4 regions of the Streptomyces sp. NPDC047049 genome follow, and region 2 is predicted to be linked to each of the others. Evidence: riboswitches for the same ligand, from Rfam matches in the RefSeq annotation. Region 2 holds a riboswitch; each other region holds the start of a gene.

Region 1 (4,927 bases), on a different contig from region 2:
CCGCCGAGGATTCGCCGTCCGGCGCCGTAGCGGAAACGCTGGGGACGTCAGCGGAAACGCTGGGGACGTCGACGCGGCCGCCACCACGGTGCTCGTAGGGACGGGCGGGAGTGGGGAGAGGCCGGTGCGGATGCTTCAGGACGAAGCGCGTCCCAGGGATGACGGGGGGCGGCAGGTGGGCCGCGGCCGGCGGACGAAGCTGTCCGGGCGTCGGCCGGTGCGTCTGCTTCCCGCGCTTCTGATCGCCGGGGGCCTCGTCGTCGGTGCCGTCACGCCGGCCGGTTACACGGCCGCGCCCTTCTTCTGCGCCGCCCCGCTGATCGCGGCGTCGCTCTCCTCCCTGCGCAGTACCGCCGTCACGTCCCTGGCCGCCGTGCTCGGCGAGATCTGGGCCGTCACCTACCGCGGCGCCGTCGAGGACTACCAGGAATCCGTGGCGGAGAGCGTCATGATCTTCGTGGTCGCCCTGCTGGCCCTCGGGCTCAACCGGTGCGTCCAGAGGAGCGATGCCCAGCTGGCCTCCGTACGGGACATCTCGGAGGCCGCGCAGCGCGCCGTACTGCCCATGCCCCCCGAACGGCTCGCCGGCCTCGGAGTCGCCGCCCGCTACGTGGGCGCGCGGGCGGATGCCCGGATCGGCGGCGACCTCTATGCGGTGCAGGACACCCCGCACGGCGTACGGCTGATCGTCGGCGACGTACGGGGCAAGGGGCTGGAGGCGGTGGAGGCCGCGGTGATCGTCATCGGTGCCTTCCGCGAGGCGGCGGAGCAGGAGACGACGCTGGAGGCGGTGGCGGGCCGGCTGGAGCGGGCGCTGCAGCGGGAGGGCGGACGGCGCGCGGGGCTCGACCAGTTCGAGGGGTTCACCACTGCCGTCCTCGCCGAGATCCCCGCCAACGGGCAGTCCGTGCTGCGTGTGCTCAACCGCGGCCATCCGCCCCCGCTGCTGCTCACCCTGGACGGCGGGGTGCGTGAGCTGGTGCCCGTGGCGCCGGCGCTGCCGCTGGGCATGGGCGAGGTGGCGAGCTGGCCGGACCGGTCGGACGAAACGTTCTTCCCGGCCGGTGCCCTGCTGCTGTTCTTCACCGACGGAGTGACCGAGGCCCGGGACCTGCTGGGCCGCTTCTACCAACCGGCGAGCAGACTGCGCGGCCGTCGTTTCCCGGGGCCGGACGCCCTCCTGGACACGCTCGTCGAGGATGTCGCACGGCATACGGGCGGCGCACCGGCCGACGATATGGCCCTGTTGGCGGTGCAGCGGCCGATGAGTGCGTAGGGAGGCCGTGCACGGCGGGGCGTGTCCCGGCACGGCTCGCGCTGCCCTGCGGAAGGCGCCGTGCGTGGCGCGCCCTACGGCATGCCCTGCGCCACGCCCTCCGTCCCCGGGAACCGGTGCAGGCTCTCACCGTGCGGGCCGGTGAGCGCGACCGGGCGCTCGTCCAGGGCGAGGGTGAGCAGCCGGGCGTCAGCCGGGTGCGGCGAACGGTGCGCCGGGGCGGGGATCCAGGGCAGGACGGCGGGGTGCTCGTGGGAGATCCAGTGGCCGCCGCCGGGCCGTCCGCGCAGCAGCGACCGTACGAGATGCGTGAACTCCTCGCGGCGGGCGGGCGCGAGGTCGGCCAGCGCGGCGCTGTGGAAGATGACCAGTGTGGCCCCGGGGGGCGCCTCGGCGGCGAGCGCGGGCAGTTCCTGGAGCAGGTCGCCGCGCACCAGCCGTGGCCGCGGCGCCGGCCGCACCGCCTCGACGGCCGCGGACAGCCGCGCGGCGCGCTCCTCGTCGCCCGGCCATACGAGCGCCTGCAGCCAGCGCAGATCGTCCGGTTCGGCGGCCGGGTCGAGCGGGTCGAGGCCGATGCCTGCCCGCCAGAGGATCCGCGGCATCCGGCCCCGGGCGGGCAGCAGCTCGTCGGCCGTCCACGCCGTACGGCACTCCAGCACCAGGGGGCTCTCCGGCGCCCCTGCCTCCGTTCGTACCTCCGCCTCTGCCGCGGCCTCCGCCTTCGCCTCTGCCTCGGTGAGACGGGCGCCGCTTCCCCCATCGCCCTCGTACCGGCGCAGGTAGCGGTAGCGATAGCGGTCGGGATGCAGGCACAGCCCCGCCGACGTGCCGACCTCCAGCAGCGCCAGCGGCTGCGGCAGGCGGGCGAGCAGCGGCAGCAGCGTCGCGCAGTGGGCCGGTTCGTCGGCCCGGGGCGAGCGCTGCATGATCACCGCACGCACCTCGTTCCAGTGCCGTACCGTCCACTCGCGCCAGCGGCCGTACGCGGTTTCGCCGCGCGGCCCCAGCTCGGCGTGCGGGCCGTCGAGGTAGCGGACGGCGGCGAGCAGAAGCTCCGGCTGCTGTGCGCCGCCGGCCGGCAGCGACCCCGACACCAGATCGCAGAGCTCCGGGTCGTGGCTGATCCGCGCGCTCAGCTCCTCATGCGCCGCGGACCGTCCCCGCGCCTGGCGCCAGGAGAACTCCCGGTACCGCTCCGCCAAGCCCCATGTGCCGACCACGGTGCGCTCGGCGTGACGGGTGTTCCCGGTGTTCCCGACGTTGACGGCCATGATCCGACGTTACTGCTCTCACGTTCCGTAACCGAGGGGCACCCCTCCGCATAACGACTGGTGCACAATCGCCGCGAGATCGTTTAGGCGCGGACGGTCAACTCGCCCGGTTTGCAGCCATGCTGGCCGAAAAAGTCCAGGCCAAAGCTCCTGGGAGGCCGCTAGGAAATCCCGGGAAGGCTTGGAATTCGGCTGCGTTCTCTATTACTGTCCGATAACGCAGCGCGGTCGTCCCAGCCGTCGCAAGAGGCGGCACCGTGCGCAGACGCCGAATCCCGCACGCGCTTTTCACGCACCTCCAGCACCTCGAACTGCACCAAGGGAACCGGGGAACCACTTCCTTGGGGTGAATCGGACGCTCTCCGCCAGCGGGCGCCCGTAGGAGACCTTCCTGCTCCGAACCCGTCAGCTAACCCGGTAGGCGAGAAGGAAGGAAAGGAGAGCGCCCCCGTGGCGTCCAACAGGCCTGCCCCCGAGGGTCCGTCCGCCTACGACCTCGATGACCGAGGTGCCTTCCCGGGCCCCGGTCATGCGGACAGCATCAACGACGGACCGTGGGAGGAATGGAATCCCACCGAGGATTCCGTCCGCTCGGTCCGCGGCAAGCACAGAGTGGCCAAGCAGCGTGGCAGCGGGCTCGCCCGCGGTGGCACGGTCCTGGGCGTCGGCGTCATCGCGGCGGTCGGTGCCGGCGGGATGGCCACGGCCGAGGGCCGCCCTCCGGTTCCTATCTCGATGCCCGACGTCGGCGGAATGGCCGACGACCTCGCCGACAAGCTGCCGGACGCCAAGTCGCTTCCCGGCGTCGGTGATCTCATATCGGACGCGGGCTCGGACGCGGGCGCGGCTTCGGACGCGGGCTCGGACGCGGGCGCGGCTTCGGATGCGGGCACGGCCTCGGGAGCCGGAACGGACGAGGCGGTGGCTCCGGCCGGTGCCGGTCCCCTCACCCGGACCACCCGGACGGACTCGGGCGCGGACGCCGGCGAGGCGCTGCGCAGCCGCATCCTCCAGCAGGCCGACGCGCAGCAGGGCGCCGCCGAGCAGGAGGCCCGGGAGACCGCCGAGCACACCGCTTTCCAGACGGCCGCCGAGGAAGCCGACGCCCACCAGGAGTCGGCCGAAAAGGCCGCAACAGCCAAGAAGGCGGCCGAGTTGGAGGCCAAGCGCGAGGCCGAAGAGGCGGCCCGTCGGAAGGCGGAGGCCGCCCGCCTCGCCAAGCTGGCGAAGAGCTTCATCGCTCCGGTCTCCTCGTTCACGCTCACCGCGAGCTTCGGCCAGGCCGGCGACCGCTGGGCCGCGGACCACACCGGGCAGGACTTCGCCGCGCCGACCGGCACTCCCGTCAAGGCCGTGCACTCCGGCACCATCACCCAGGCCGGCTGGGCAGGCTCGTACGGCTACCGCATCGTCCTCACCCTCGACGACGGCACCGAACTCTGGTTCTGCCATCTGTCCTCGATGGTGAAGACCTCCGGCAAGGTCAGCACGGGCGATGTCATCGGCCGCGTCGGCGCCACCGGCAACGTCACCGGCCCGCACCTCCACCTGGAGGTGCGCCCGGACGCCGGCGACCCGATCGACCCCATGCCGTGGCTGCGCGATCACGGCATCAACGTGTGACGCACGGTCTTCGGCGTGTGGCGTGTGGCGTGTGGCTGCGGGCGCGTGAGGTGAGGCTTCGGCTTGTGATGTGCAGCTTCGGGGTGTGACGCGCGGCCTCAACGGGCGTCCGTCCAACAGAAGTTGGCGTCGGCGGGCGTCAGGGGCATCCCAGGGCGTCGCGGGGCGCCGTGTGGCACCGGCAGCGTCCGGGGGGAGCGGAAGGAATAACTCCGCTCCCCCCGGCGTTGCCACCACACATGACTGCGACCCACACCCCCCGAAATCGTCAGTCCCTCGGCTCGCTCTCCGTCTCCCCGCTGTCCCTCGGCGGCAACGTCTTCGGCTGGACGGCCGACGAGAGCGAATCCTTCGCCGTGCTCGATGCCTACGTCGCGGGCGGTGGCAACTTCATCGACACCGCCGACGTCTACTCGGCCTGGGTCCCCGGCAACAAGGGCGGCGAATCCGAGACCGTCCTCGGCAACTGGCTGGCCTCCCGCGGCAACCGCGACGATGTCGTCATCGCCACCAAGGTCGGTGCCCATCCGGACTACAAGGGCCTGTCCGCCGCCACCATCAAGTCCGCGGTCGACCTCTCCCTCTCCCGTCTGCGCACCGACTACATCGACCTCTACTACACCCACTACGACGACGAATCGGTCGAGGTCGGGGAGTTCCTTACCGCCCTCGACGACCTCGTCCGGGCCGGCAAGGTCCGCGAGATCGCCGCGTCCAACATCTCGGCGAAGCGCCTGGAGGAGTCCCTGGCCTT
Region 2 (4,927 bases):
GCCGATCTGGACGCGGCCTCCCTGGAGGACGCGCGGGCGTTCTTCCGGACGTACTACGCGCCCAACAACGTCGTCCTGTCGATCGTGGGCGACATCGACCCCGAGCAGACCCTGGCCTGGGTCGAGAAGTACTTCGGCTCGATCCCCGCGCACGACGGCAAGCAGGCGCCGCGGGACGGCACGCTGCCCGACGTCATCGGCGGCGAGCTGCGCGAGGTCGTCGAGGAGGACGTGCCCGCCCGTGCCCTGATGGCGGCCTACCGTCTGCCGCACGACGGCACCCGTGAGGCGGACGCCGCCGACCTCGCGCTGACCGTCCTGGGCGGCGGTGAGTCCTCCCGCCTCTACAACCGGCTGGTGCGCCGTGACCGCAGCGCCGTGGCGGCCGGCTTCGGCCTGCTGCGGCTGGCCGGCGCGCCCTCGCTGGGCTGGCTGGACGTGAAGACGTCCGGCGGCGTGGAGGTCCCCGGCATCGAGCGCGCGGTCGACGAGGAGCTGGCCCGCTTCGCCGCCGAGGGCCCGACCCCGGAGGAGATGGAGCGGGCACAGGCCCAGCTGGAGCGCGAATGGCTGGACCGGCTGGCCACGGTCAGCGGCCGCGCCGACGAACTGTGCCGCTTCGCCGTGCTGTTCGGCGACCCGCAGCTGGCGCTGACCGCCGTGCAGCGCGTCCTGGACATCACTCCCGAGGAGGTGCAGGCGGTCGCCAAGGCCCGGCTGCGCCCCGACAACCGCGCGGTGCTCGTCTACGAGCCCACCGAGCCGACCGACGCCGCCGACACCGAGGAAGGGGAGGCGGACCAGTGAGCGACGCCACCACCCACGCCGATTCCCCCGTGAGCAGCATGGACTTTCACCCGCAGCCCCAGGGCGGCGCACCCAGGCCGTGGGCCTTCCCGGCCCCCGACCGCAGCCAACTGCCCAACGGGCTCACCCTCCTGACCAGCCACCGCCCCGGCCAGCAGGTCGTCGCCGTCGAGATCAACCTCGTCGCTCCCCTGGAGGCCGAACCCGAGGGCCTGGACGGCGTCGCCACGATCATGGCGCGTGCCCTGTCCGAGGGCACCGACAAGCACGACGCGGAGGAGTTCGCCGCCGAGCTGGAGCGCTGCGGCGCCACCCTGGACGCGCACGCCGACCACCCCGGCGTACGGGTCTCCCTCGAGGTGCCGGCGTCCCGGCTGCCGCGCGCGCTCGGCCTGCTCGCCGACGCGCTGCGCGCTCCCGCCTTCCCGGAGAGCGAGGTCGAGCGGCTGGTGCGCAACCGTCTCGACGAGATCCCGCACGAGCTCGCCAACCCGGCCCGGCGCGCGGCGATGGCCCTGTCCAAGGAGCTGTTCCCGGCCACGTCCCGTATGTCGCGGCCGCGCCAGGGCACCGAGGAGACCGTCGGGCGCGTCGATGCCGCGGCCGTGCGCGCCTTCTACGACGCCCATGTACGGCCCGCGACGGCCACTGCCGTCATCGTCGGTGACTTCACCGGTGTCGACCTGGACGCCGCGCTCGCCGAGACGCTCGGCGCGTGGCGTGGCTCGTCGGCCGAGCCGCTGAAGGCCTCGCCGATCGTCGCCGACGACACCGGCCGCGTGGTGATCGTGGACCGCCCCGGCGCCGTCCAGACGCAGCTGCTCATCGGGCGTATCGGCGCCGACCGGCACGACCGGGTGTGGCCCGCGCAGGTCCTCGGCACGTACTGCCTGGGCGGCACCCTCACCTCCCGTCTGGACCGTGTTCTGCGCGAGGAGAAGGGCTACACCTACGGGGTGCGCGCCTTCGGCCAGGTGCTGCGCTCCACCGCCCCCACGTCCCCCGAGGGGGCCACGGGTGCCTCGCTGCTCGCCATCAGCGGGTCGGTGGACACCGCCTCCACCGTCCCGGCGCTCGAGGACCTGTGGAAGGTGTTGCGCACCCTCGCGGCAGAGGGGCTGACGGACGACGAACGGGATGTCGCCGTACAGAACCTCGTCGGGGTCGCGCCGCTGAAGTACGAGACCGCGGCAGCCGTTGCCGGCACCCTCGCCGACCAGGTGGAGCAGCACCTGCCGGACGACTACCAGGCGCAGCTGTACGTCCGTCTCGCGGAGACCGGCACGGTGGAGGCGACCGCGGCGGCCGTCAACGCCTTCCCCGTGGACCGGCTGGTGACGGTCCTGGTGGGCGATGCGGCGCAGATCGCCGAGCCCATCAAGGCGCTGGGCATCGGTGAGGTGACGGTCGTCGGCGGCTAGTCCCCGCCATGTGACGGAAGGTCACATATCGACAAAGCAACTCCCGTGGCGACGGTCCGCCACGGGAGTTGCCGTATGTCCGGTTTGTTGCGGCCGGTGCCTCGGTTCTTGTGGCATCCCGCACAAAAAAGCGGTTCTGTTTGCCGATTGAAAGTTGCCCCGTTTAGCGTCGGTCCGGCTGTTCGTCACAACTCCGCCACAACCGTGGCACCGGACAGTCATCGCCGAGTCCCCGTACGGCGCGAGCCAGGGGAGCCGGGGACCCAGAGTCCCTTGGGGTGAATCGGGCTCCCCTCCGGAGGAGCCCGTAGGAGACCTTCCTGCTCCGAACCCGTCAGCTAACCCGGTAGGCGAGAAGGAGGGAAAGGACAAGCCAGTACATGGCGTTCATCCGTGCCACCGGGAAGCACCGCCGTACGAGCCGCCCCGTTAGGACGCCCCGCAACATCGCCGGCATAGCCACCCTCGCGGCCGGCGGCGTGGTCGCCTCCGTGGCCTCGCCGGCGCTGGCGGCCACGGACGAGGCCCGCACCCACGACACCGGTCTGCAGCATGCCGTGGTGCTCGGTGACGAGCTCGCCAACCACGTCGCGGCCCAGGCCGACGAGCAGCAGGCCGAGGCGGAGGCCGCGGCGGCGAAGGCGAAGGCCGAGGCCGTGGCCAAGAAGCAGGCCGAGGAGGCCAAGCGGCGCGTCGAGGCCGCCCGCAAGGCCAAGGAGCGCGCCGCCCGTGAGGCGGAGCGCAAGCGCCTCAACACCTTCGTCGCCCCCGTTGCCGACTCCTACGTGTCCACCTCGTACAAGGCCTCCAGCGGCCTGTGGTCCTCGGGCAGCCACACCGGCATCGACTTCCACGCCGCCTCCGGCACCTCCGTCCACGCCGTCGGCACGGGCACCGTCGTCGAGGCGGGCTGGGGCGGCTCGTACGGCAACAACATCGTGATCAAGATGAGCGACGGTACGTACACCCAGTACGGTCACCTGTCGTCGCTCGGCGTCTCGGTCGGCCAGCACGTCACCCCGGGCCAGCAGATCGGCCTCTCCGGCGCCACCGGCAACGCCACCGGCCCGCACCTGCACTTCGAGGCCCGCACCGGCGCCGACTACGGCTCGGACATCGACCCGGTCGCGTACCTGCGCTCGCACGGCGTCAACGTCTGACCTTCCGCCCCGTCCGCCCGCGCTCCTCATAGGGCCGCGCCCCCTCCGAGCGTCCGCCCGAAGCCCCGGCTCCACGGCTGGGGCTTCGGCGTATCCGGCGCCCCGGCAGTGGGGCCGGGGATATGCGGCGCCCTCCCGCCAACTTCCGGCCAAAAAATTTCCCTGAATAACCGGAGTCCGCCGGAAAGGCGTTCCGGTCGAATAGAGTCACGGAAAAGGCGCCGATCGGCGGCGTTTCCAGGGGATGACGGCGGAGGCACGGAAGATGCGAGGCCATATTTCCGCTCATGCGGTGTGCACGGCGATTCGCGATGACATTGTCTCCGGTGCGCTGGCGCCGGGGAGCCGGCTGATCGAAGAGATCCTTGCGGCCCGGTACGGCGTTTCCAGGGTGCCGGTCCGTGAGGCGCTGCGGACCCTGCAGTCCGAAGGGTTTGTCACCACCCGCCACCACGCGGGCGCCTGCGTCGCCGAGCCCACCGAGCAGGAGGCCGCCGATCTCCTCGACGTCCGCGCCCTGTTGGAGCCGCTGGGCGCCGCCCGCGCGGCCGTCCGCCGTAGCCCGGCTCACCTCAAGGTGCTCCGCGGCCTGGTACGGCTAGGCCGTGAGCGGGCCCGTCACGGCAGCCCGGCTGATCTGCGCCAACTGGACGGCTGGTTCCACGAGACGCTGGCCCAGGCGGCCGGCAGCCCCAGCCTGACGGCGCTGCTGACCCAGCTGCGGCGCAAGATCGAGTGGATGTACGCCGTGGAACTGCCCGCCCGTACGGGGGAGTCGTGGGACGAACACGGCGCGGTGCTGGACGCGGTGGCCCGCGGAGACGCGGAACGGGCCCGTGCCCTGATGGCGGCTCATGTCGAACGCGCACTCCCGGTGTACCGGCTCCGGCGCCCCGCCAGGGCAGAGGTGAGGGATCCGAAACCGCCCGTCAACACAGTCCGCGCCCGCCCTTAACAATCGCGCCGTATACAAAGAAGTGCGGAAGGGGATTCGGGAGGGGGCGAGATTACGGTTTCGTCCCCGTCGGCATTCAGTATGTATGCGTGTCGTCATGCGTGCTGTGCCGGCAATAAGTGCTGCGCTGCCCTGCGTGCTGCCATAGGTCCGCATCGGAGGAATTGATTAGCGCACGCTTTCTTTTTGCGTCCCCGATATCGAGGCGTCGTCTCCGATATCCCGGGCACAGCGAAACGGCCCCGCCGCGGCAACCGGTCACCGGTCGCCGCGGCGGGGCCGCAGCAGCAGAAGTCCTGGAGGACTCAGACGGTCTCGGGAAGCTCCTCGAGACCCTCGGCGACGAGCTTGGCCAGACGGTCGAGTGCCTCCTCGGCGCCCTCGGCGTCGGAGGCCAGCACGATCTCCTCGCCGCCCTGGGCGCCCAGGCCCAGGACCGCGAGCATGGAGGCCGCGTTGACGGGGTTGCCATCGGCCTTGGCGATCGTCATGGGGACGCCGGAGGCGGTGGCCGCACGGACGAAGATCGACGCGGGGCGGGCGTGCAGGCCCTCGGCCCAACCGACATTGACGCGGCGCTCTGC
Region 3 (4,927 bases), on a different contig from region 2:
GCGGGTGATGCCGACATAGGCGAGCCGGCGCTCCTCCTCCAGCTCCTTGGTCTGGCCCAGCGAGCGCATGTGCGGGAAGACGCCGTCCTCCAGGCCGGTCAGGAAGACGGTCGGGAACTCCAGGCCCTTGGCGGTGTGCAGCGTCATCAGCGTGATCACGCCGCTGCCCTCCTCGTCCTCGTCCGGGATCTGGTCGGAGTCGGCGACCAGCGCGACCTGCTCCAGGAAGTCGGAGAGCGTGCCGGGATTCTCCTCACCGCGGTCCTGCTCGAATTCCAGGGCCACGGCGGCGAGTTCCTGGAGGTTTTCGATCCGGGTCTCGTCCTGGGGGTCGGTGGAGGCCTGGAGTTCGGCGAGGTAGCCCGTGCGCTCCAGGACCGCTTCCAGGATCGTGGCAGGGCCGGCGCCGGACTCGACGATGGTGCGCAGCTCCTCCATGAGGACGTTGAAGCGCTTGACGGCGTTGGCGGAGCGGGCCGCCATGCCGTACGCCTCGTCGACCCGGCGCAGTGCCTGCGGGAAGGTGATCTTCTCGCGCAGCGACAGGGCGTCGATCATCGCCTCGGCGCGGTCGCCGATGCCGCGCTTGGGGACGTTCAGGATGCGGCGGAGCGGGACGGTGTCCTCGGGGTTGCTGAGCACCCGCAGATAGGCGAGGACATCGCGGACCTCCTTGCGCTCGTAGAAGCGCACCCCGCCGACGACCTTGTAGGGCAGTCCGACCCGGATGAAGATCTCTTCGAAGACCCGGGACTGGGCGTTGGTGCGGTAGAAGACCGCGACATCGCCGGCCTTGGCGTCACCGGCGTCGGTCAGCCGGTCGATCTCGTCGGCGACGAACTGCGCCTCGTCGTGCTCGGTGTCGGCGACATAGCCGGTGATCTTGGGGCCGGCTCCGGCGTCCGTCCAGAGGTTCTTGGGGCGGCGGTTCTCGTTGCGCTCGATGACGGCGTTGGCGGCGGAGAGGATCGTCTGCGAGGAGCGGTAGTTCTGCTCCAGCAGGATCGTGGTCGCGTCCGGGTAGTCCTCCTCGAACTGGAGGATGTTGCGGATCGTGGCGCCGCGGAAGGCGTAGATCGACTGGTCGGCGTCACCGACGACGCACAGCTCGGCGGCGGTCTCGGCGGGGCCGACCAGCTCGCGGACGAGGGTGTACTGGGCGTGGTTGGTGTCCTGGTACTCGTCGACGAGGACGTGGCGGAAGCGGCGGCGGTAGTGCTCGGCGACATCCGGGAAGGCCTGGAGCAGGTTGACCGTGGTCATGATGATGTCGTCGAAGTCCAGGGCGTTGGCCTCGCGCAGCCGCGCCTGGTACATCGCGTACGCCTCGGCGAGCGTCTTCTCGAAACCTCCCCCAGACTCCGTCTGGGAGGTGCCCCCAGCGGCCGTCCCGGCGAAGGTCTCCTCGTCGATGAGCTCGTTCTTGAGGTTGGAGATCTTCGCGCTGAAGGACTTGGGCGGGTAGCGCTTGGGGTCCAGGTCCAGATCGCGGCAGACCAGCGCCATCAGGCGCTTGGAGTCGGCGGCGTCGTAGATGGAGAAGGAGGAGGTGAAGCCCAGCTTCTTGGACTCGCGGCGCAGGATGCGGACGCAGGCGCTGTGGAACGTGGAGACCCACATGGCGTTGGCGCGCGGGCCGACCAGCTCCTCGACGCGCTCCTTCATCTCGCCGGCGGCCTTGTTCGTGAACGTGATCGCGAGGATCTGGCCGGGGTGGACATGGCGCTCGGCGAGCAGATGAGCGATGCGGTGGGTGAGCACCCGGGTCTTGCCGGAGCCGGCGCCGGCGACGATCAGCAGCGGGCCGCCCGTGTGCACCACGGCGGCCTTCTGCTCGTCGTTGAGCCCTTCCAGCAGCGTCGCCGGGTCGAGGACCGGACGGGCGGCGCCGTCGCGGTAGTACGCCTCTCTGGGCACGGGCGCGTCGAACCTCCCGCCGAAGAGGTCGGCGGGGATCTCCTCCGGGGCCGGGCCGTGCTCGTCCTCGGGGGGCGGGGGGTGCTCCTCGCCCTTGGGGCCGAGGTCCGCCAGGAAGCTGTCGTCAAAGAGGCTGCTCATCGCCCACCGAGTCTAGGCCGCCGCACTGACAGTCCGCGGCCCAGTAGCCGATTGCGGCCCGCTTCCGCCGCGGGCCGTGGCAGCGCGGCAGGTCAGACGTCCGGGGCCGGATGGAACCGGTCGGCGGCCCGTCTACCCGAATCCGACATCTGCCACGCCAACACCCGCATCGCGTTCAGGTCACAAAAAGGTTTCGGGCATATCGAACATCAGCCTTCACAGGAGCCACACGAGTTGGCTAACGTCCTCGCTCAGGCAGCCCGCCTCCCCGTGGACGACAGCGTCCGCACGGGCCGCCCACGCCGAGTCCGGCCCTGCCTTTGGGCACCCGGAGCCGGGGACCCACCAGCACCACCGGGGTGAATCGGACCGGACAGCCGCCGTCGGCGGACATCCGGACCGTAGGGCAAGCCTTCCGTCAGCGACACCGCCCGAACCCGACAGCTAACCCGGTAGGCGGTCCACGGAAGGAGTCGCCGGCCTTGGCGTCGCATCGCAAGCCGCGCACCAGCATTCTCACCTCGCCCGGAGGACGGCGTACGGCGGTCGGGCTCACCACCGCCGCCCTCGCCTCGGCCACGCTGCTCTCGCAGTCCGCCGACGCGGCCCCCCGGGCGCCCAAGCCCACCGTCGAAGAGGTCAAGCAGAAGGTCGACGACCTCTACCACCAGGCCGAGGTGGCCACCCAGAAGTACAACGCCGCCAAGGAGCACACCGACGACCAGCGTGACCGTGTCGACGGACTGCTCGACGCCGCCGCCAAGCGCGCCGAGAAGATGAACGACGCCCGGCGCCGGCTGGGCACCTTCGCGTCGGCGCAGTACCGCACCGGCGGCATGAACCCGACGGCGCAGCTGATGCTCGCCAAGGACCCGCAGCAGTTCTTCGACCGCAGCCACCTCATGGAGCGGCTGACCGGACGGCAGAAGGAGGCCGTCTCCGAATACCAGGAGCAGCAGGCCGCGGCCGCCCGGCAGCGGGCGGAGGCGACCCGCGACCTGGAGCGGCTGCAGTCCTCGCAGGCCTCGCTCAAGGAGTCCAAGCAGTCCGTCCAGCAGAAGCTGGCCGAGGCCCGGCAGCTGCTGTCCCAGCTCACCGCCCAGGAGAAGGCGCGGCTGGCGGAGCTGGAGCGCCAGAAGGAGGCGGCGGCCAAGCGCAAGGCCCAGGAGGAGGCCCGCAAGCAGCAGGAACGGGAGCGCCAGCAGCACGACGGGGGCGGCACGTCCGGCGGCCAGACCGGTGGCGGCGCCGACAACGGCGGCTCGACCGGGGGTTCGTCCTCCACCCAGGCCGAGAAGGCGCTCGCGTTCGCCCGCTCCCAGATCGGCAAGCCGTATGTGTGGGGTGCGACCGGACCCAGCTCCTACGACTGCTCGGGGCTGACCCAGGCGGCGTGGAAGGCGGCCGGCGTCAGCCTGCCGCGGACCACCTGGGACCAGGTCAAGGCCGGCCAGCGGGTCGCCACCAAGGACCTCAAGCCCGGTGACCTGGTCTTCTTCTTTGACGACATCAGCCATGTGGGCATGTACATAGGCGACGGCAAGATGATCCACGCCCCGCACCCGGGCGCCAACGTCCGGGAGGAGTCGATCTACTACATGCCGATCTACGGGAGCGTCCGCCCGGGCTGAGGCCCGGCCCCCGCTCCCCCTTCAGGCCACCCCCCACGGCAACCCCCCACACGCCACCGCGCGGCCGTCGCCTCCGGATGAGGAGTGCGATGACCGCGCGGTGTGCCGTTCGGGGAACCCCTGCGCCGGCGCCCGGAGCCCGGTTCCGGGGCGCCCGCCGCTCCGGCCCGCGCCCCGAGCCCGGCTCCCGGGGCGCCCGCCGGTCCGCTCAGGTCCAGAGCACGGCGATGAAGATGTTGGCCACCGTCAGCGCGCCGACCGCGCCGAAGAGCGGCGGGGCGATCTTCTCGTCGTCCCGCTTGACGTAGACCAGCCCCAGGATGACCACCAGAACGGCCATCTTGATGCCGAGCTTGAGGGTGTTGAGGCTGTGGCCCTCGGCCTGGTTGAGGCCGACCAGCACGATGCCGGTGACCAGCATCGTCAGCGCGCCGTGCAGCATCGCCGGCACGAAGCGGGCGGTGCCCGCACCCATCGCCTTCATCTGGGTCAGGAAGCCGCCCAGCAGGGAGGCGATGCCGATGATGTGCAGGCCGACGAAGAGATTGATTACTACGTCCATAGTGCTGGATCGTAGCCGCCGCATAGCACGGCTCTTCAGGCAGGGCGCCCACAATCGCCGCTTCGGTCAGGCCGGGCCCGCTCCCGGCCGTGCGGCCGTGGCGCCACGGTCACCTGCGCACCGGCACCGGTCGAAAGCGAACAATCCCGGGCAAGCGGACTCATCACCGCAACACCCCGGCTTAGCGTCCTCCTCCAGGCGGTCGACTCCCCGCCCTCGCCGGCCTCCCACCGGCGTCCTGTCGGCCGCCCCGCCGTGAGGTGCGGCGGCGGTCCGTTCCCTCGTTGCGGACCGCCGCCGGGCCCACGGGCTCCAAGGGAAGGAAGTGAGGGCCACCGTGGCCTCGCACCGCAAGCCGCGGCAGCATCCGCTCGCCGCGCTCACCGGCGGCGCACGCAGCGCACGCACCGCCCGCACGGCCGCCACCCTGGCACTGGCCGGCGCCGCCACCGCCACGGGCTTCGCTCCGGCGGCGGAGGGTGCCCCCGTCGCCGCCGTGGCCGACGGCGCCGGCCAGGCCGCGCACCGGCTCACCCCCGACCGGGTCAAGGACCGGGTCAACGCGCTGTACCAGGAGGCAGAGGTGGCCACGCAGAGCTACAACGGCGCGAAGGAAGCCGCCGGTGCCGCACGCGAGGAGCTGAGCAGGCTGCAGGACGAGGCCGCCCGCAGGACG
Region 4 (4,927 bases), on a different contig from region 2:
GAGCAGCAGCTCACCGGCCGCCGTCAGCCGGGCACCGCGATGGTGGCGCACCAGCAGGGCCGCCCCGGCCTCCCGCTCCAGTTTGGCGAGCTGCTGGGAGAGCGCCGGAGCGGTGTAGCCCAGCCGGGCGGCGGCGCGGGTGATCGAACCGGCCTCCGCCACCGCTACCAGGGCGGCCAGCCGGGTGGGGTCGTACATAAGAATCTCTTCAGGCTCACCAAGAACATTGCCAATACCCATTAAAGCCTCCGACCGGCGAAGCTGCTCCTATGGACGGACAGCTGATCGCCTTCACCGGAGTCGCCGCGGGCATGGTCGCCATGCCGGGCGCGGATTTCGCGGTCGTGGTGCGCCATGCGCTCGATTCGCGCCGGGCGGGGGTGGCGGCCGCCGTCGGAGTCGCGGGCGGGCTGCTGGTGCACACCGCTCTGGCGGTGGCCGGGCTCGCGGCGGTGCTGGTCGCCGTGCCCGCGCTCTTCGGCGCGGTCCAACTCCTGGGCGGCGGCTACCTGTTGTACCTCGGCACCCGCGCCCTGATCGCGGCCGTCCGGCGCCCGGCGGCCACCACGGACGGCACGGCCCGCACGGCGGCGGGCACCCCGGCCGACGGCCGCCCGCACACCGCCCTCCTGGGCACCACGCGGAGTCTGCGCCAGGGCTTCTTGACCAATGCGCTCAACCCGAAGGCACCCGTGCTCTTCCTCAGCCTGCTCCCGCAGTTCGTTCCGGCGGGAGCGCCCGCGCTGCCCCGTACGCTGCTGCTCGCCACGATGGTCGTCGCCATGGCGCTGGTCTGGTTCCCCGCCGTCGCCCTGCTGGTCGACCGGCTGGGCGTCTGGCTGCGCCGCCCCTCGGTGGCCCGTGCCCTGGAAGCCACCACCGGAGCGCTGCTCACGGCGCTGGGCGGCATCCTGCTCGTCGAGCTGGCGCTGTCCTGAGGGAGGTGGTGCGCCCAGGGCTATTCACGGGGTGCGGTGGGCACGGGGGAAATCTGCCGAACGCACCGGCAATTGACCGATCGTGAGATGAATGCGCAGGATCAGCCCACCCGCCCGTACCAGACCGAACGGCTCCAGATCCGTTCGAGCCGCACCACGCTCCCGGCCTTGGGCGCATGCCACATCCGGCCCCGGCCCGCGTAGATGCCGACGTGGTAAATGCCGCTGCGCGAATGGAAGAAGACCAGATCGCCGCGCCGGCGCGCGCCGGGCGGGATGTGCCGGGTGCGGCCGTACTGTGCGGCGGCGGTGCGTGGCAGCAACCGGCCGGCGCGTTTGAACGAGTACAGCATCAGCCCCGAACAGTCGAAGGCGTGCGGCCCCTGGGCGCCGTACCGGTAGGGGGCTCCGCTCTGGGAAGCCGCGATCCGCAGCGCATGGGCGGACACGGATGCGGCTTCGGCGTTCCCGGCCGCTCCTGGCGCAACGGTGGTCCCGCCGAGCGTGACCAGCGTCAGAGCGGTGACGGTGCCGGCGCGCGCCAGCAGATTCGGCGTATGCATGCGCATGGTCATGCGCAAACCCTTCGTCAGCCGCCTGCGAAGGAAGACCTGTCGGGTTCGGGCAGGCGAAGATGCCCGGCCGTGCGTACGGCTTCACCCCAAGGAGCCCTCGGCCGTGTAGGCCGGGACCCCGTCCTGCTCGGGTCCTCCGCTCCCGCCGGTCCACCTCGTCGACCGGACGTCCGGCACGGCGGCGGGATTAGGCGCCCGTCCGGACCGCCCCGTCGCTGTGGCGGGGTCTTGTCGTCGAAGGGATCGTCACGCACCTGGCAGCCGAATTCCGAGTTGAAAATGCCGTATGTGAGATGGGTCACAATTGGCCCGAATGGTTAGATTTGTTCCCTCAGGTGCCGCGGCGCGGAGCGTTGCACCCCGCGGACCAGGGGCGAAACATCCGAGACCGCAGGAATTGGGTCCGCGCCGCGCAATTCGTCGCCTCCTCAGATCGGGGGCGGAGGCTACGCCGTATGCGCAGCCTCGGAGCGTGCGCCGGGTCAGATTTCCTCGGGTGGCGGCATCGTCACCAGTCCGGCCCGCCGCTCACCGTCCAGCACCCGCAGTGCCCGGGTCAGCGTCGCGCGGTGCAGTTCGGTCTCGCCCCGCTGGTGCATCAGCGTCAGGGCGTCCCGCAGCCGGGTGGCCTTGCCGACCAGCGCCTGGGCGGCGCGCAGCCCGCTGTAGGTGCCCCCGCAGCGGGCCGGATTGATCCGGCCCAGCAGGTCGATCACTTCCAGGTAGCTGTCGATGAGTTCCCCCTCCGCGCGGGTCAGGGCGGGCAGCGGTGGTGGTTCGGGCGGCAGCATCGGGCTCACCGCGCCCCGGGCCGGAGCGCCGACAGCTTGCGGTTACGGGTGATCTGGTCGATCAGGCCGTACTCCTGGGCGGCGGGGGCGTCGAAGATCTTGTCGCGCTCGATATCGGTGGCGATCCGCTCGCGGGTCTGCCCGGTGTGCTTCGCCAGCATCTCTTCCAGTACGTCGCGGGTGCGCAGCATTTCCGTCGCCTGGATCTGCAGGTCACTGGCCTGTCCCTGGACGGGTTCGCTGAACGACGGCTGATGGATCAGGACCCGGGCGCCGGGCAGCGCCAGCCGCTTGCCCGGAGTGCCGGCCGCCAGCAGCACCGCGGCGGACGAGGCGGCCTGCCCCAGGCAGACGGTCTCCACGTCGCACGACACGAAATGCATCGTGTCGTAGATGGCGGTCATCGCGGTGAAGGAGCCGCCGGGGGAGTTGATGTAGAGCGAGATGTCCTGGTCGGGCGCGGCGTGTTCGAGGTGGATGAACTGCGCCATGACGTCGTTGGCAGAGGTGTCGTCGATCGGGGTGCCCAGAAAGATGATGCGCTCGCCGAGCAGCTTGGAATACGGGTCCATGGTGCGCGTCCCCTGGGCGGTGCGCTCGGTGAACTCCGGAAGGACATAGCGGGCCGTCGGTCGCAGCATGTCTGCTCCTCTCCTCCGTAAAAAATGTACAGGACGTACGTTCCGTCAGAATGACAGCAGATCCTGGTGATCAGTTACAAGTCCCAGGTCAGAGGCAGTTTTAACTGTTCGCTGAGGGCGGATATCTCACAGCTTCTCCTCGAACTGCGGCACAAGGTTGAGACCCTTCGGATGACCGGGCGGGTCGTCGATGCTCGCTCGACGGGACGGACCGCCCGCGGGTAACCAAGGACGCCGCCCTGCGGATCCCGCCGGCCGAGCCCGTGGCCAGGCGCTGTTCACCGGCTGGGGTGGCGGGCTGGCGACCTGCCGCAAGTTCGCCCTCACGCACGGAACTACACCGCATCGAAACTGATGTCGCAGGTCGGGCACAGGGTGAGCGAGGCATGCAGACTCGACCTGGCCGACATCAAGTGGGACCTGGGCCCTTCGGCAAGCTCCAGGTGCGTCACGGCGAGTGCGCCGGTGCCGCCGCTGAGGGTGAGGCCGGTGAGACGGAGGGGGCCGGACCGGTGGTGCGGGCCGGGCGCCGCAACGGGCGTCGCGAGGTGGCCATCAAGACGACGTCCGGACCGGTGACGGTGGCCCGTCCCAGGGTGCGGGGCACCACGGAGGCGTTCGCTCGCGTCTGTTCGGCGCCGCGGTGACTCGGGCGAATGTGCTGGAGTCGCCGGTGATCGCCTCGTTCGTCCGCGGCCTGTCCACCTGGGACGTGGAGAACACCCTCGCCGAAGCCCCCGGTTCCGACGCGGCGCTGTCGAAGTCCACGGTCTCCACATTCGGCCCGGCAGCGCGGACAGGGGTGGCGCTGGACGTCCTCCGCGTCGCTCGGGGAGGCTTCTTGAGGGGCCGTCATGCCCGGCATGCTGTCATTCTCAGAAGTGCCCCGAATTACCTTTGCGTGAGAACGAGTTCCGGGAACCAGAACGGCGCTTCGCGTCCGCCGGGCCGTGACGTTTGATCTTGCTCGGGCAAAGGACCGCTTCTGAGACGGCCTCGGGGAACATCGGTACCGAGGTGGGTCGGGCATCACCGTCTCCGGCTCACGCCGCCGTGCAGGTCCAGCAGCGCGTCCAGCATGTGCGGGACAGCCTGTCACTCAGCCATAGCCAGAACATCGCGGACCAGACGTCGCGCGTACTCGCGATCGACGGGCAAGGCGAATACGACGTGGTGGTACAGAGGCGCGATGACATGGTCGAGGATCTGCGGGACGCTCGGTGTCTTCTCACCGCGTTCGCGGGCCCGGCTCACCACCTCCGATGCCTGCTCGCGCCGTTTCTCCGTGACCGGGCAACTCGCGACGATCTCGGTGCGGGCCGACACCATCGCGCGCAGGTATCGGGCTCGGTGGGGACGTGTGATGTCGCGGGCGATGACCTGCGCCCACTCGGTCAGATCCTGCTGGAGGGATCCGGTGTCGGGCGCTGACTCACCGTCCCGGGTCAGGGCGGCGACAGCGACTTCCTCAAGGAGAGCGTGGACGCTGTCCCAGCGTCGGTAGAGCGTCGTCGGGTTGACTCCGGCCCGCTCGGCGACCACGGGAAACGTGATCTTTTCGGCGCCCTCGCCCACGAGTTCACCGACCGAGGTGTAGATCGCGGTCAGTACTCGACTGCTCCGCCCTCCGGGGCGGCTGGCGGCTGCATGGTGAGACACGTCACCAGCATACGCAAAGATCTTTGCTTCTACTAGGATGGGCCACCGAGTTAAAGCAAAGATCATTGCTTTTTGCTGGAGATCGCGTGCTCAACCGTTCAGTTTCGTTCTTCCTGGCCGGGGCCGTGGGCGCGGCCACGCTCACGGCCGCTTCGGCGCCGTCCCCCCTCTACCCGGTCTATCAGCGCCTGTGGGACCTCTCCGCGTTCACCTTGACGGTCGTTTTCGCCGTTTACGTCTTCGCCTTGCTCGCCGCCCTGTTGACCGTCGGATCGGTCTCCGACCGGGTGGGCCGTCGGCCTGTCGCCTGCGGTGCCCTGGTG

Evidence for each region. A riboswitch is a leader RNA that binds a small molecule or an ion and turns the genes downstream of it on or off. The one in region 2 is predicted to bind cyclic di-AMP.
Region 1: another riboswitch for cyclic di-AMP. It lies ahead of ABZ851_RS03990 (peptidoglycan DD-metalloendopeptidase family protein); the one in region 2 lies ahead of ABZ851_RS29685 (M23 family metallopeptidase).
Region 3: another riboswitch for cyclic di-AMP. It lies ahead of ABZ851_RS08165 (NlpC/P60 family protein); the one in region 2 lies ahead of ABZ851_RS29685 (M23 family metallopeptidase).
Region 4: another riboswitch for cyclic di-AMP. It lies ahead of ABZ851_RS12760 (C40 family peptidase); the one in region 2 lies ahead of ABZ851_RS29685 (M23 family metallopeptidase).

The regions. Positions count from the first base shown of each region.
Region 1 covers NZ_JBEYVM010000001.1:859,434-864,360, forward strand. Annotated here, with positions in the region: gene ABZ851_RS03980 (PP2C family protein-serine/threonine phosphatase) at 131-1,276, shown strand; gene ABZ851_RS03985 (DUF2332 domain-containing protein) at 1,351-2,550, opposite strand; cyclic di-AMP (ydaO/yuaA leader) riboswitch at 2,807-2,989, shown strand; gene ABZ851_RS03990 (peptidoglycan DD-metalloendopeptidase family protein) at 3,001-4,173, shown strand; gene ABZ851_RS03995 (aldo/keto reductase) at 4,413-4,927, shown strand, end outside.
Region 2 covers NZ_JBEYVM010000018.1:118,956-123,882, forward strand. Annotated here, with positions in the region: gene ABZ851_RS29675 (pitrilysin family protein) at 1-807, shown strand, start outside; gene ABZ851_RS29680 (pitrilysin family protein) at 846-2,228, shown strand; cyclic di-AMP (ydaO/yuaA leader) riboswitch at 2,441-2,596, shown strand; gene ABZ851_RS29685 (M23 family metallopeptidase) at 2,609-3,388, shown strand; gene ABZ851_RS29690 (GntR family transcriptional regulator) at 3,654-4,343, shown strand; gene ABZ851_RS29695 (HPr family phosphocarrier protein) at 4,649-4,927, opposite strand, start outside.
Region 3 covers NZ_JBEYVM010000003.1:51,971-56,897, reverse strand. Annotated here, with positions in the region: gene pcrA (DNA helicase PcrA) at 1-2,058, opposite strand, end outside; cyclic di-AMP (ydaO/yuaA leader) riboswitch at 2,349-2,533, shown strand; gene ABZ851_RS08165 (NlpC/P60 family protein) at 2,541-3,689, shown strand; gene ABZ851_RS08160 (hypothetical protein) at 3,898-4,251, opposite strand; gene ABZ851_RS08155 (NlpC/P60 family protein) at 4,577-4,927, shown strand, end outside.
Region 4 covers NZ_JBEYVM010000004.1:288,217-293,143, forward strand. Annotated here, with positions in the region: gene ABZ851_RS12750 (LysR family transcriptional regulator) at 1-198, opposite strand, end outside; gene ABZ851_RS12755 (LysE family transporter) at 270-938, shown strand; gene ABZ851_RS12760 (C40 family peptidase) at 1,040-1,513, opposite strand; cyclic di-AMP (ydaO/yuaA leader) riboswitch at 1,518-1,717, opposite strand; gene ABZ851_RS12765 (hypothetical protein) at 1,996-2,304, opposite strand; gene ABZ851_RS12770 (ATP-dependent Clp protease proteolytic subunit) at 2,310-2,945, opposite strand; gene ABZ851_RS12775 (TetR/AcrR family transcriptional regulator) at 4,041-4,604, opposite strand; gene ABZ851_RS12780 (alpha/beta fold hydrolase) at 4,691-4,927, shown strand, end outside.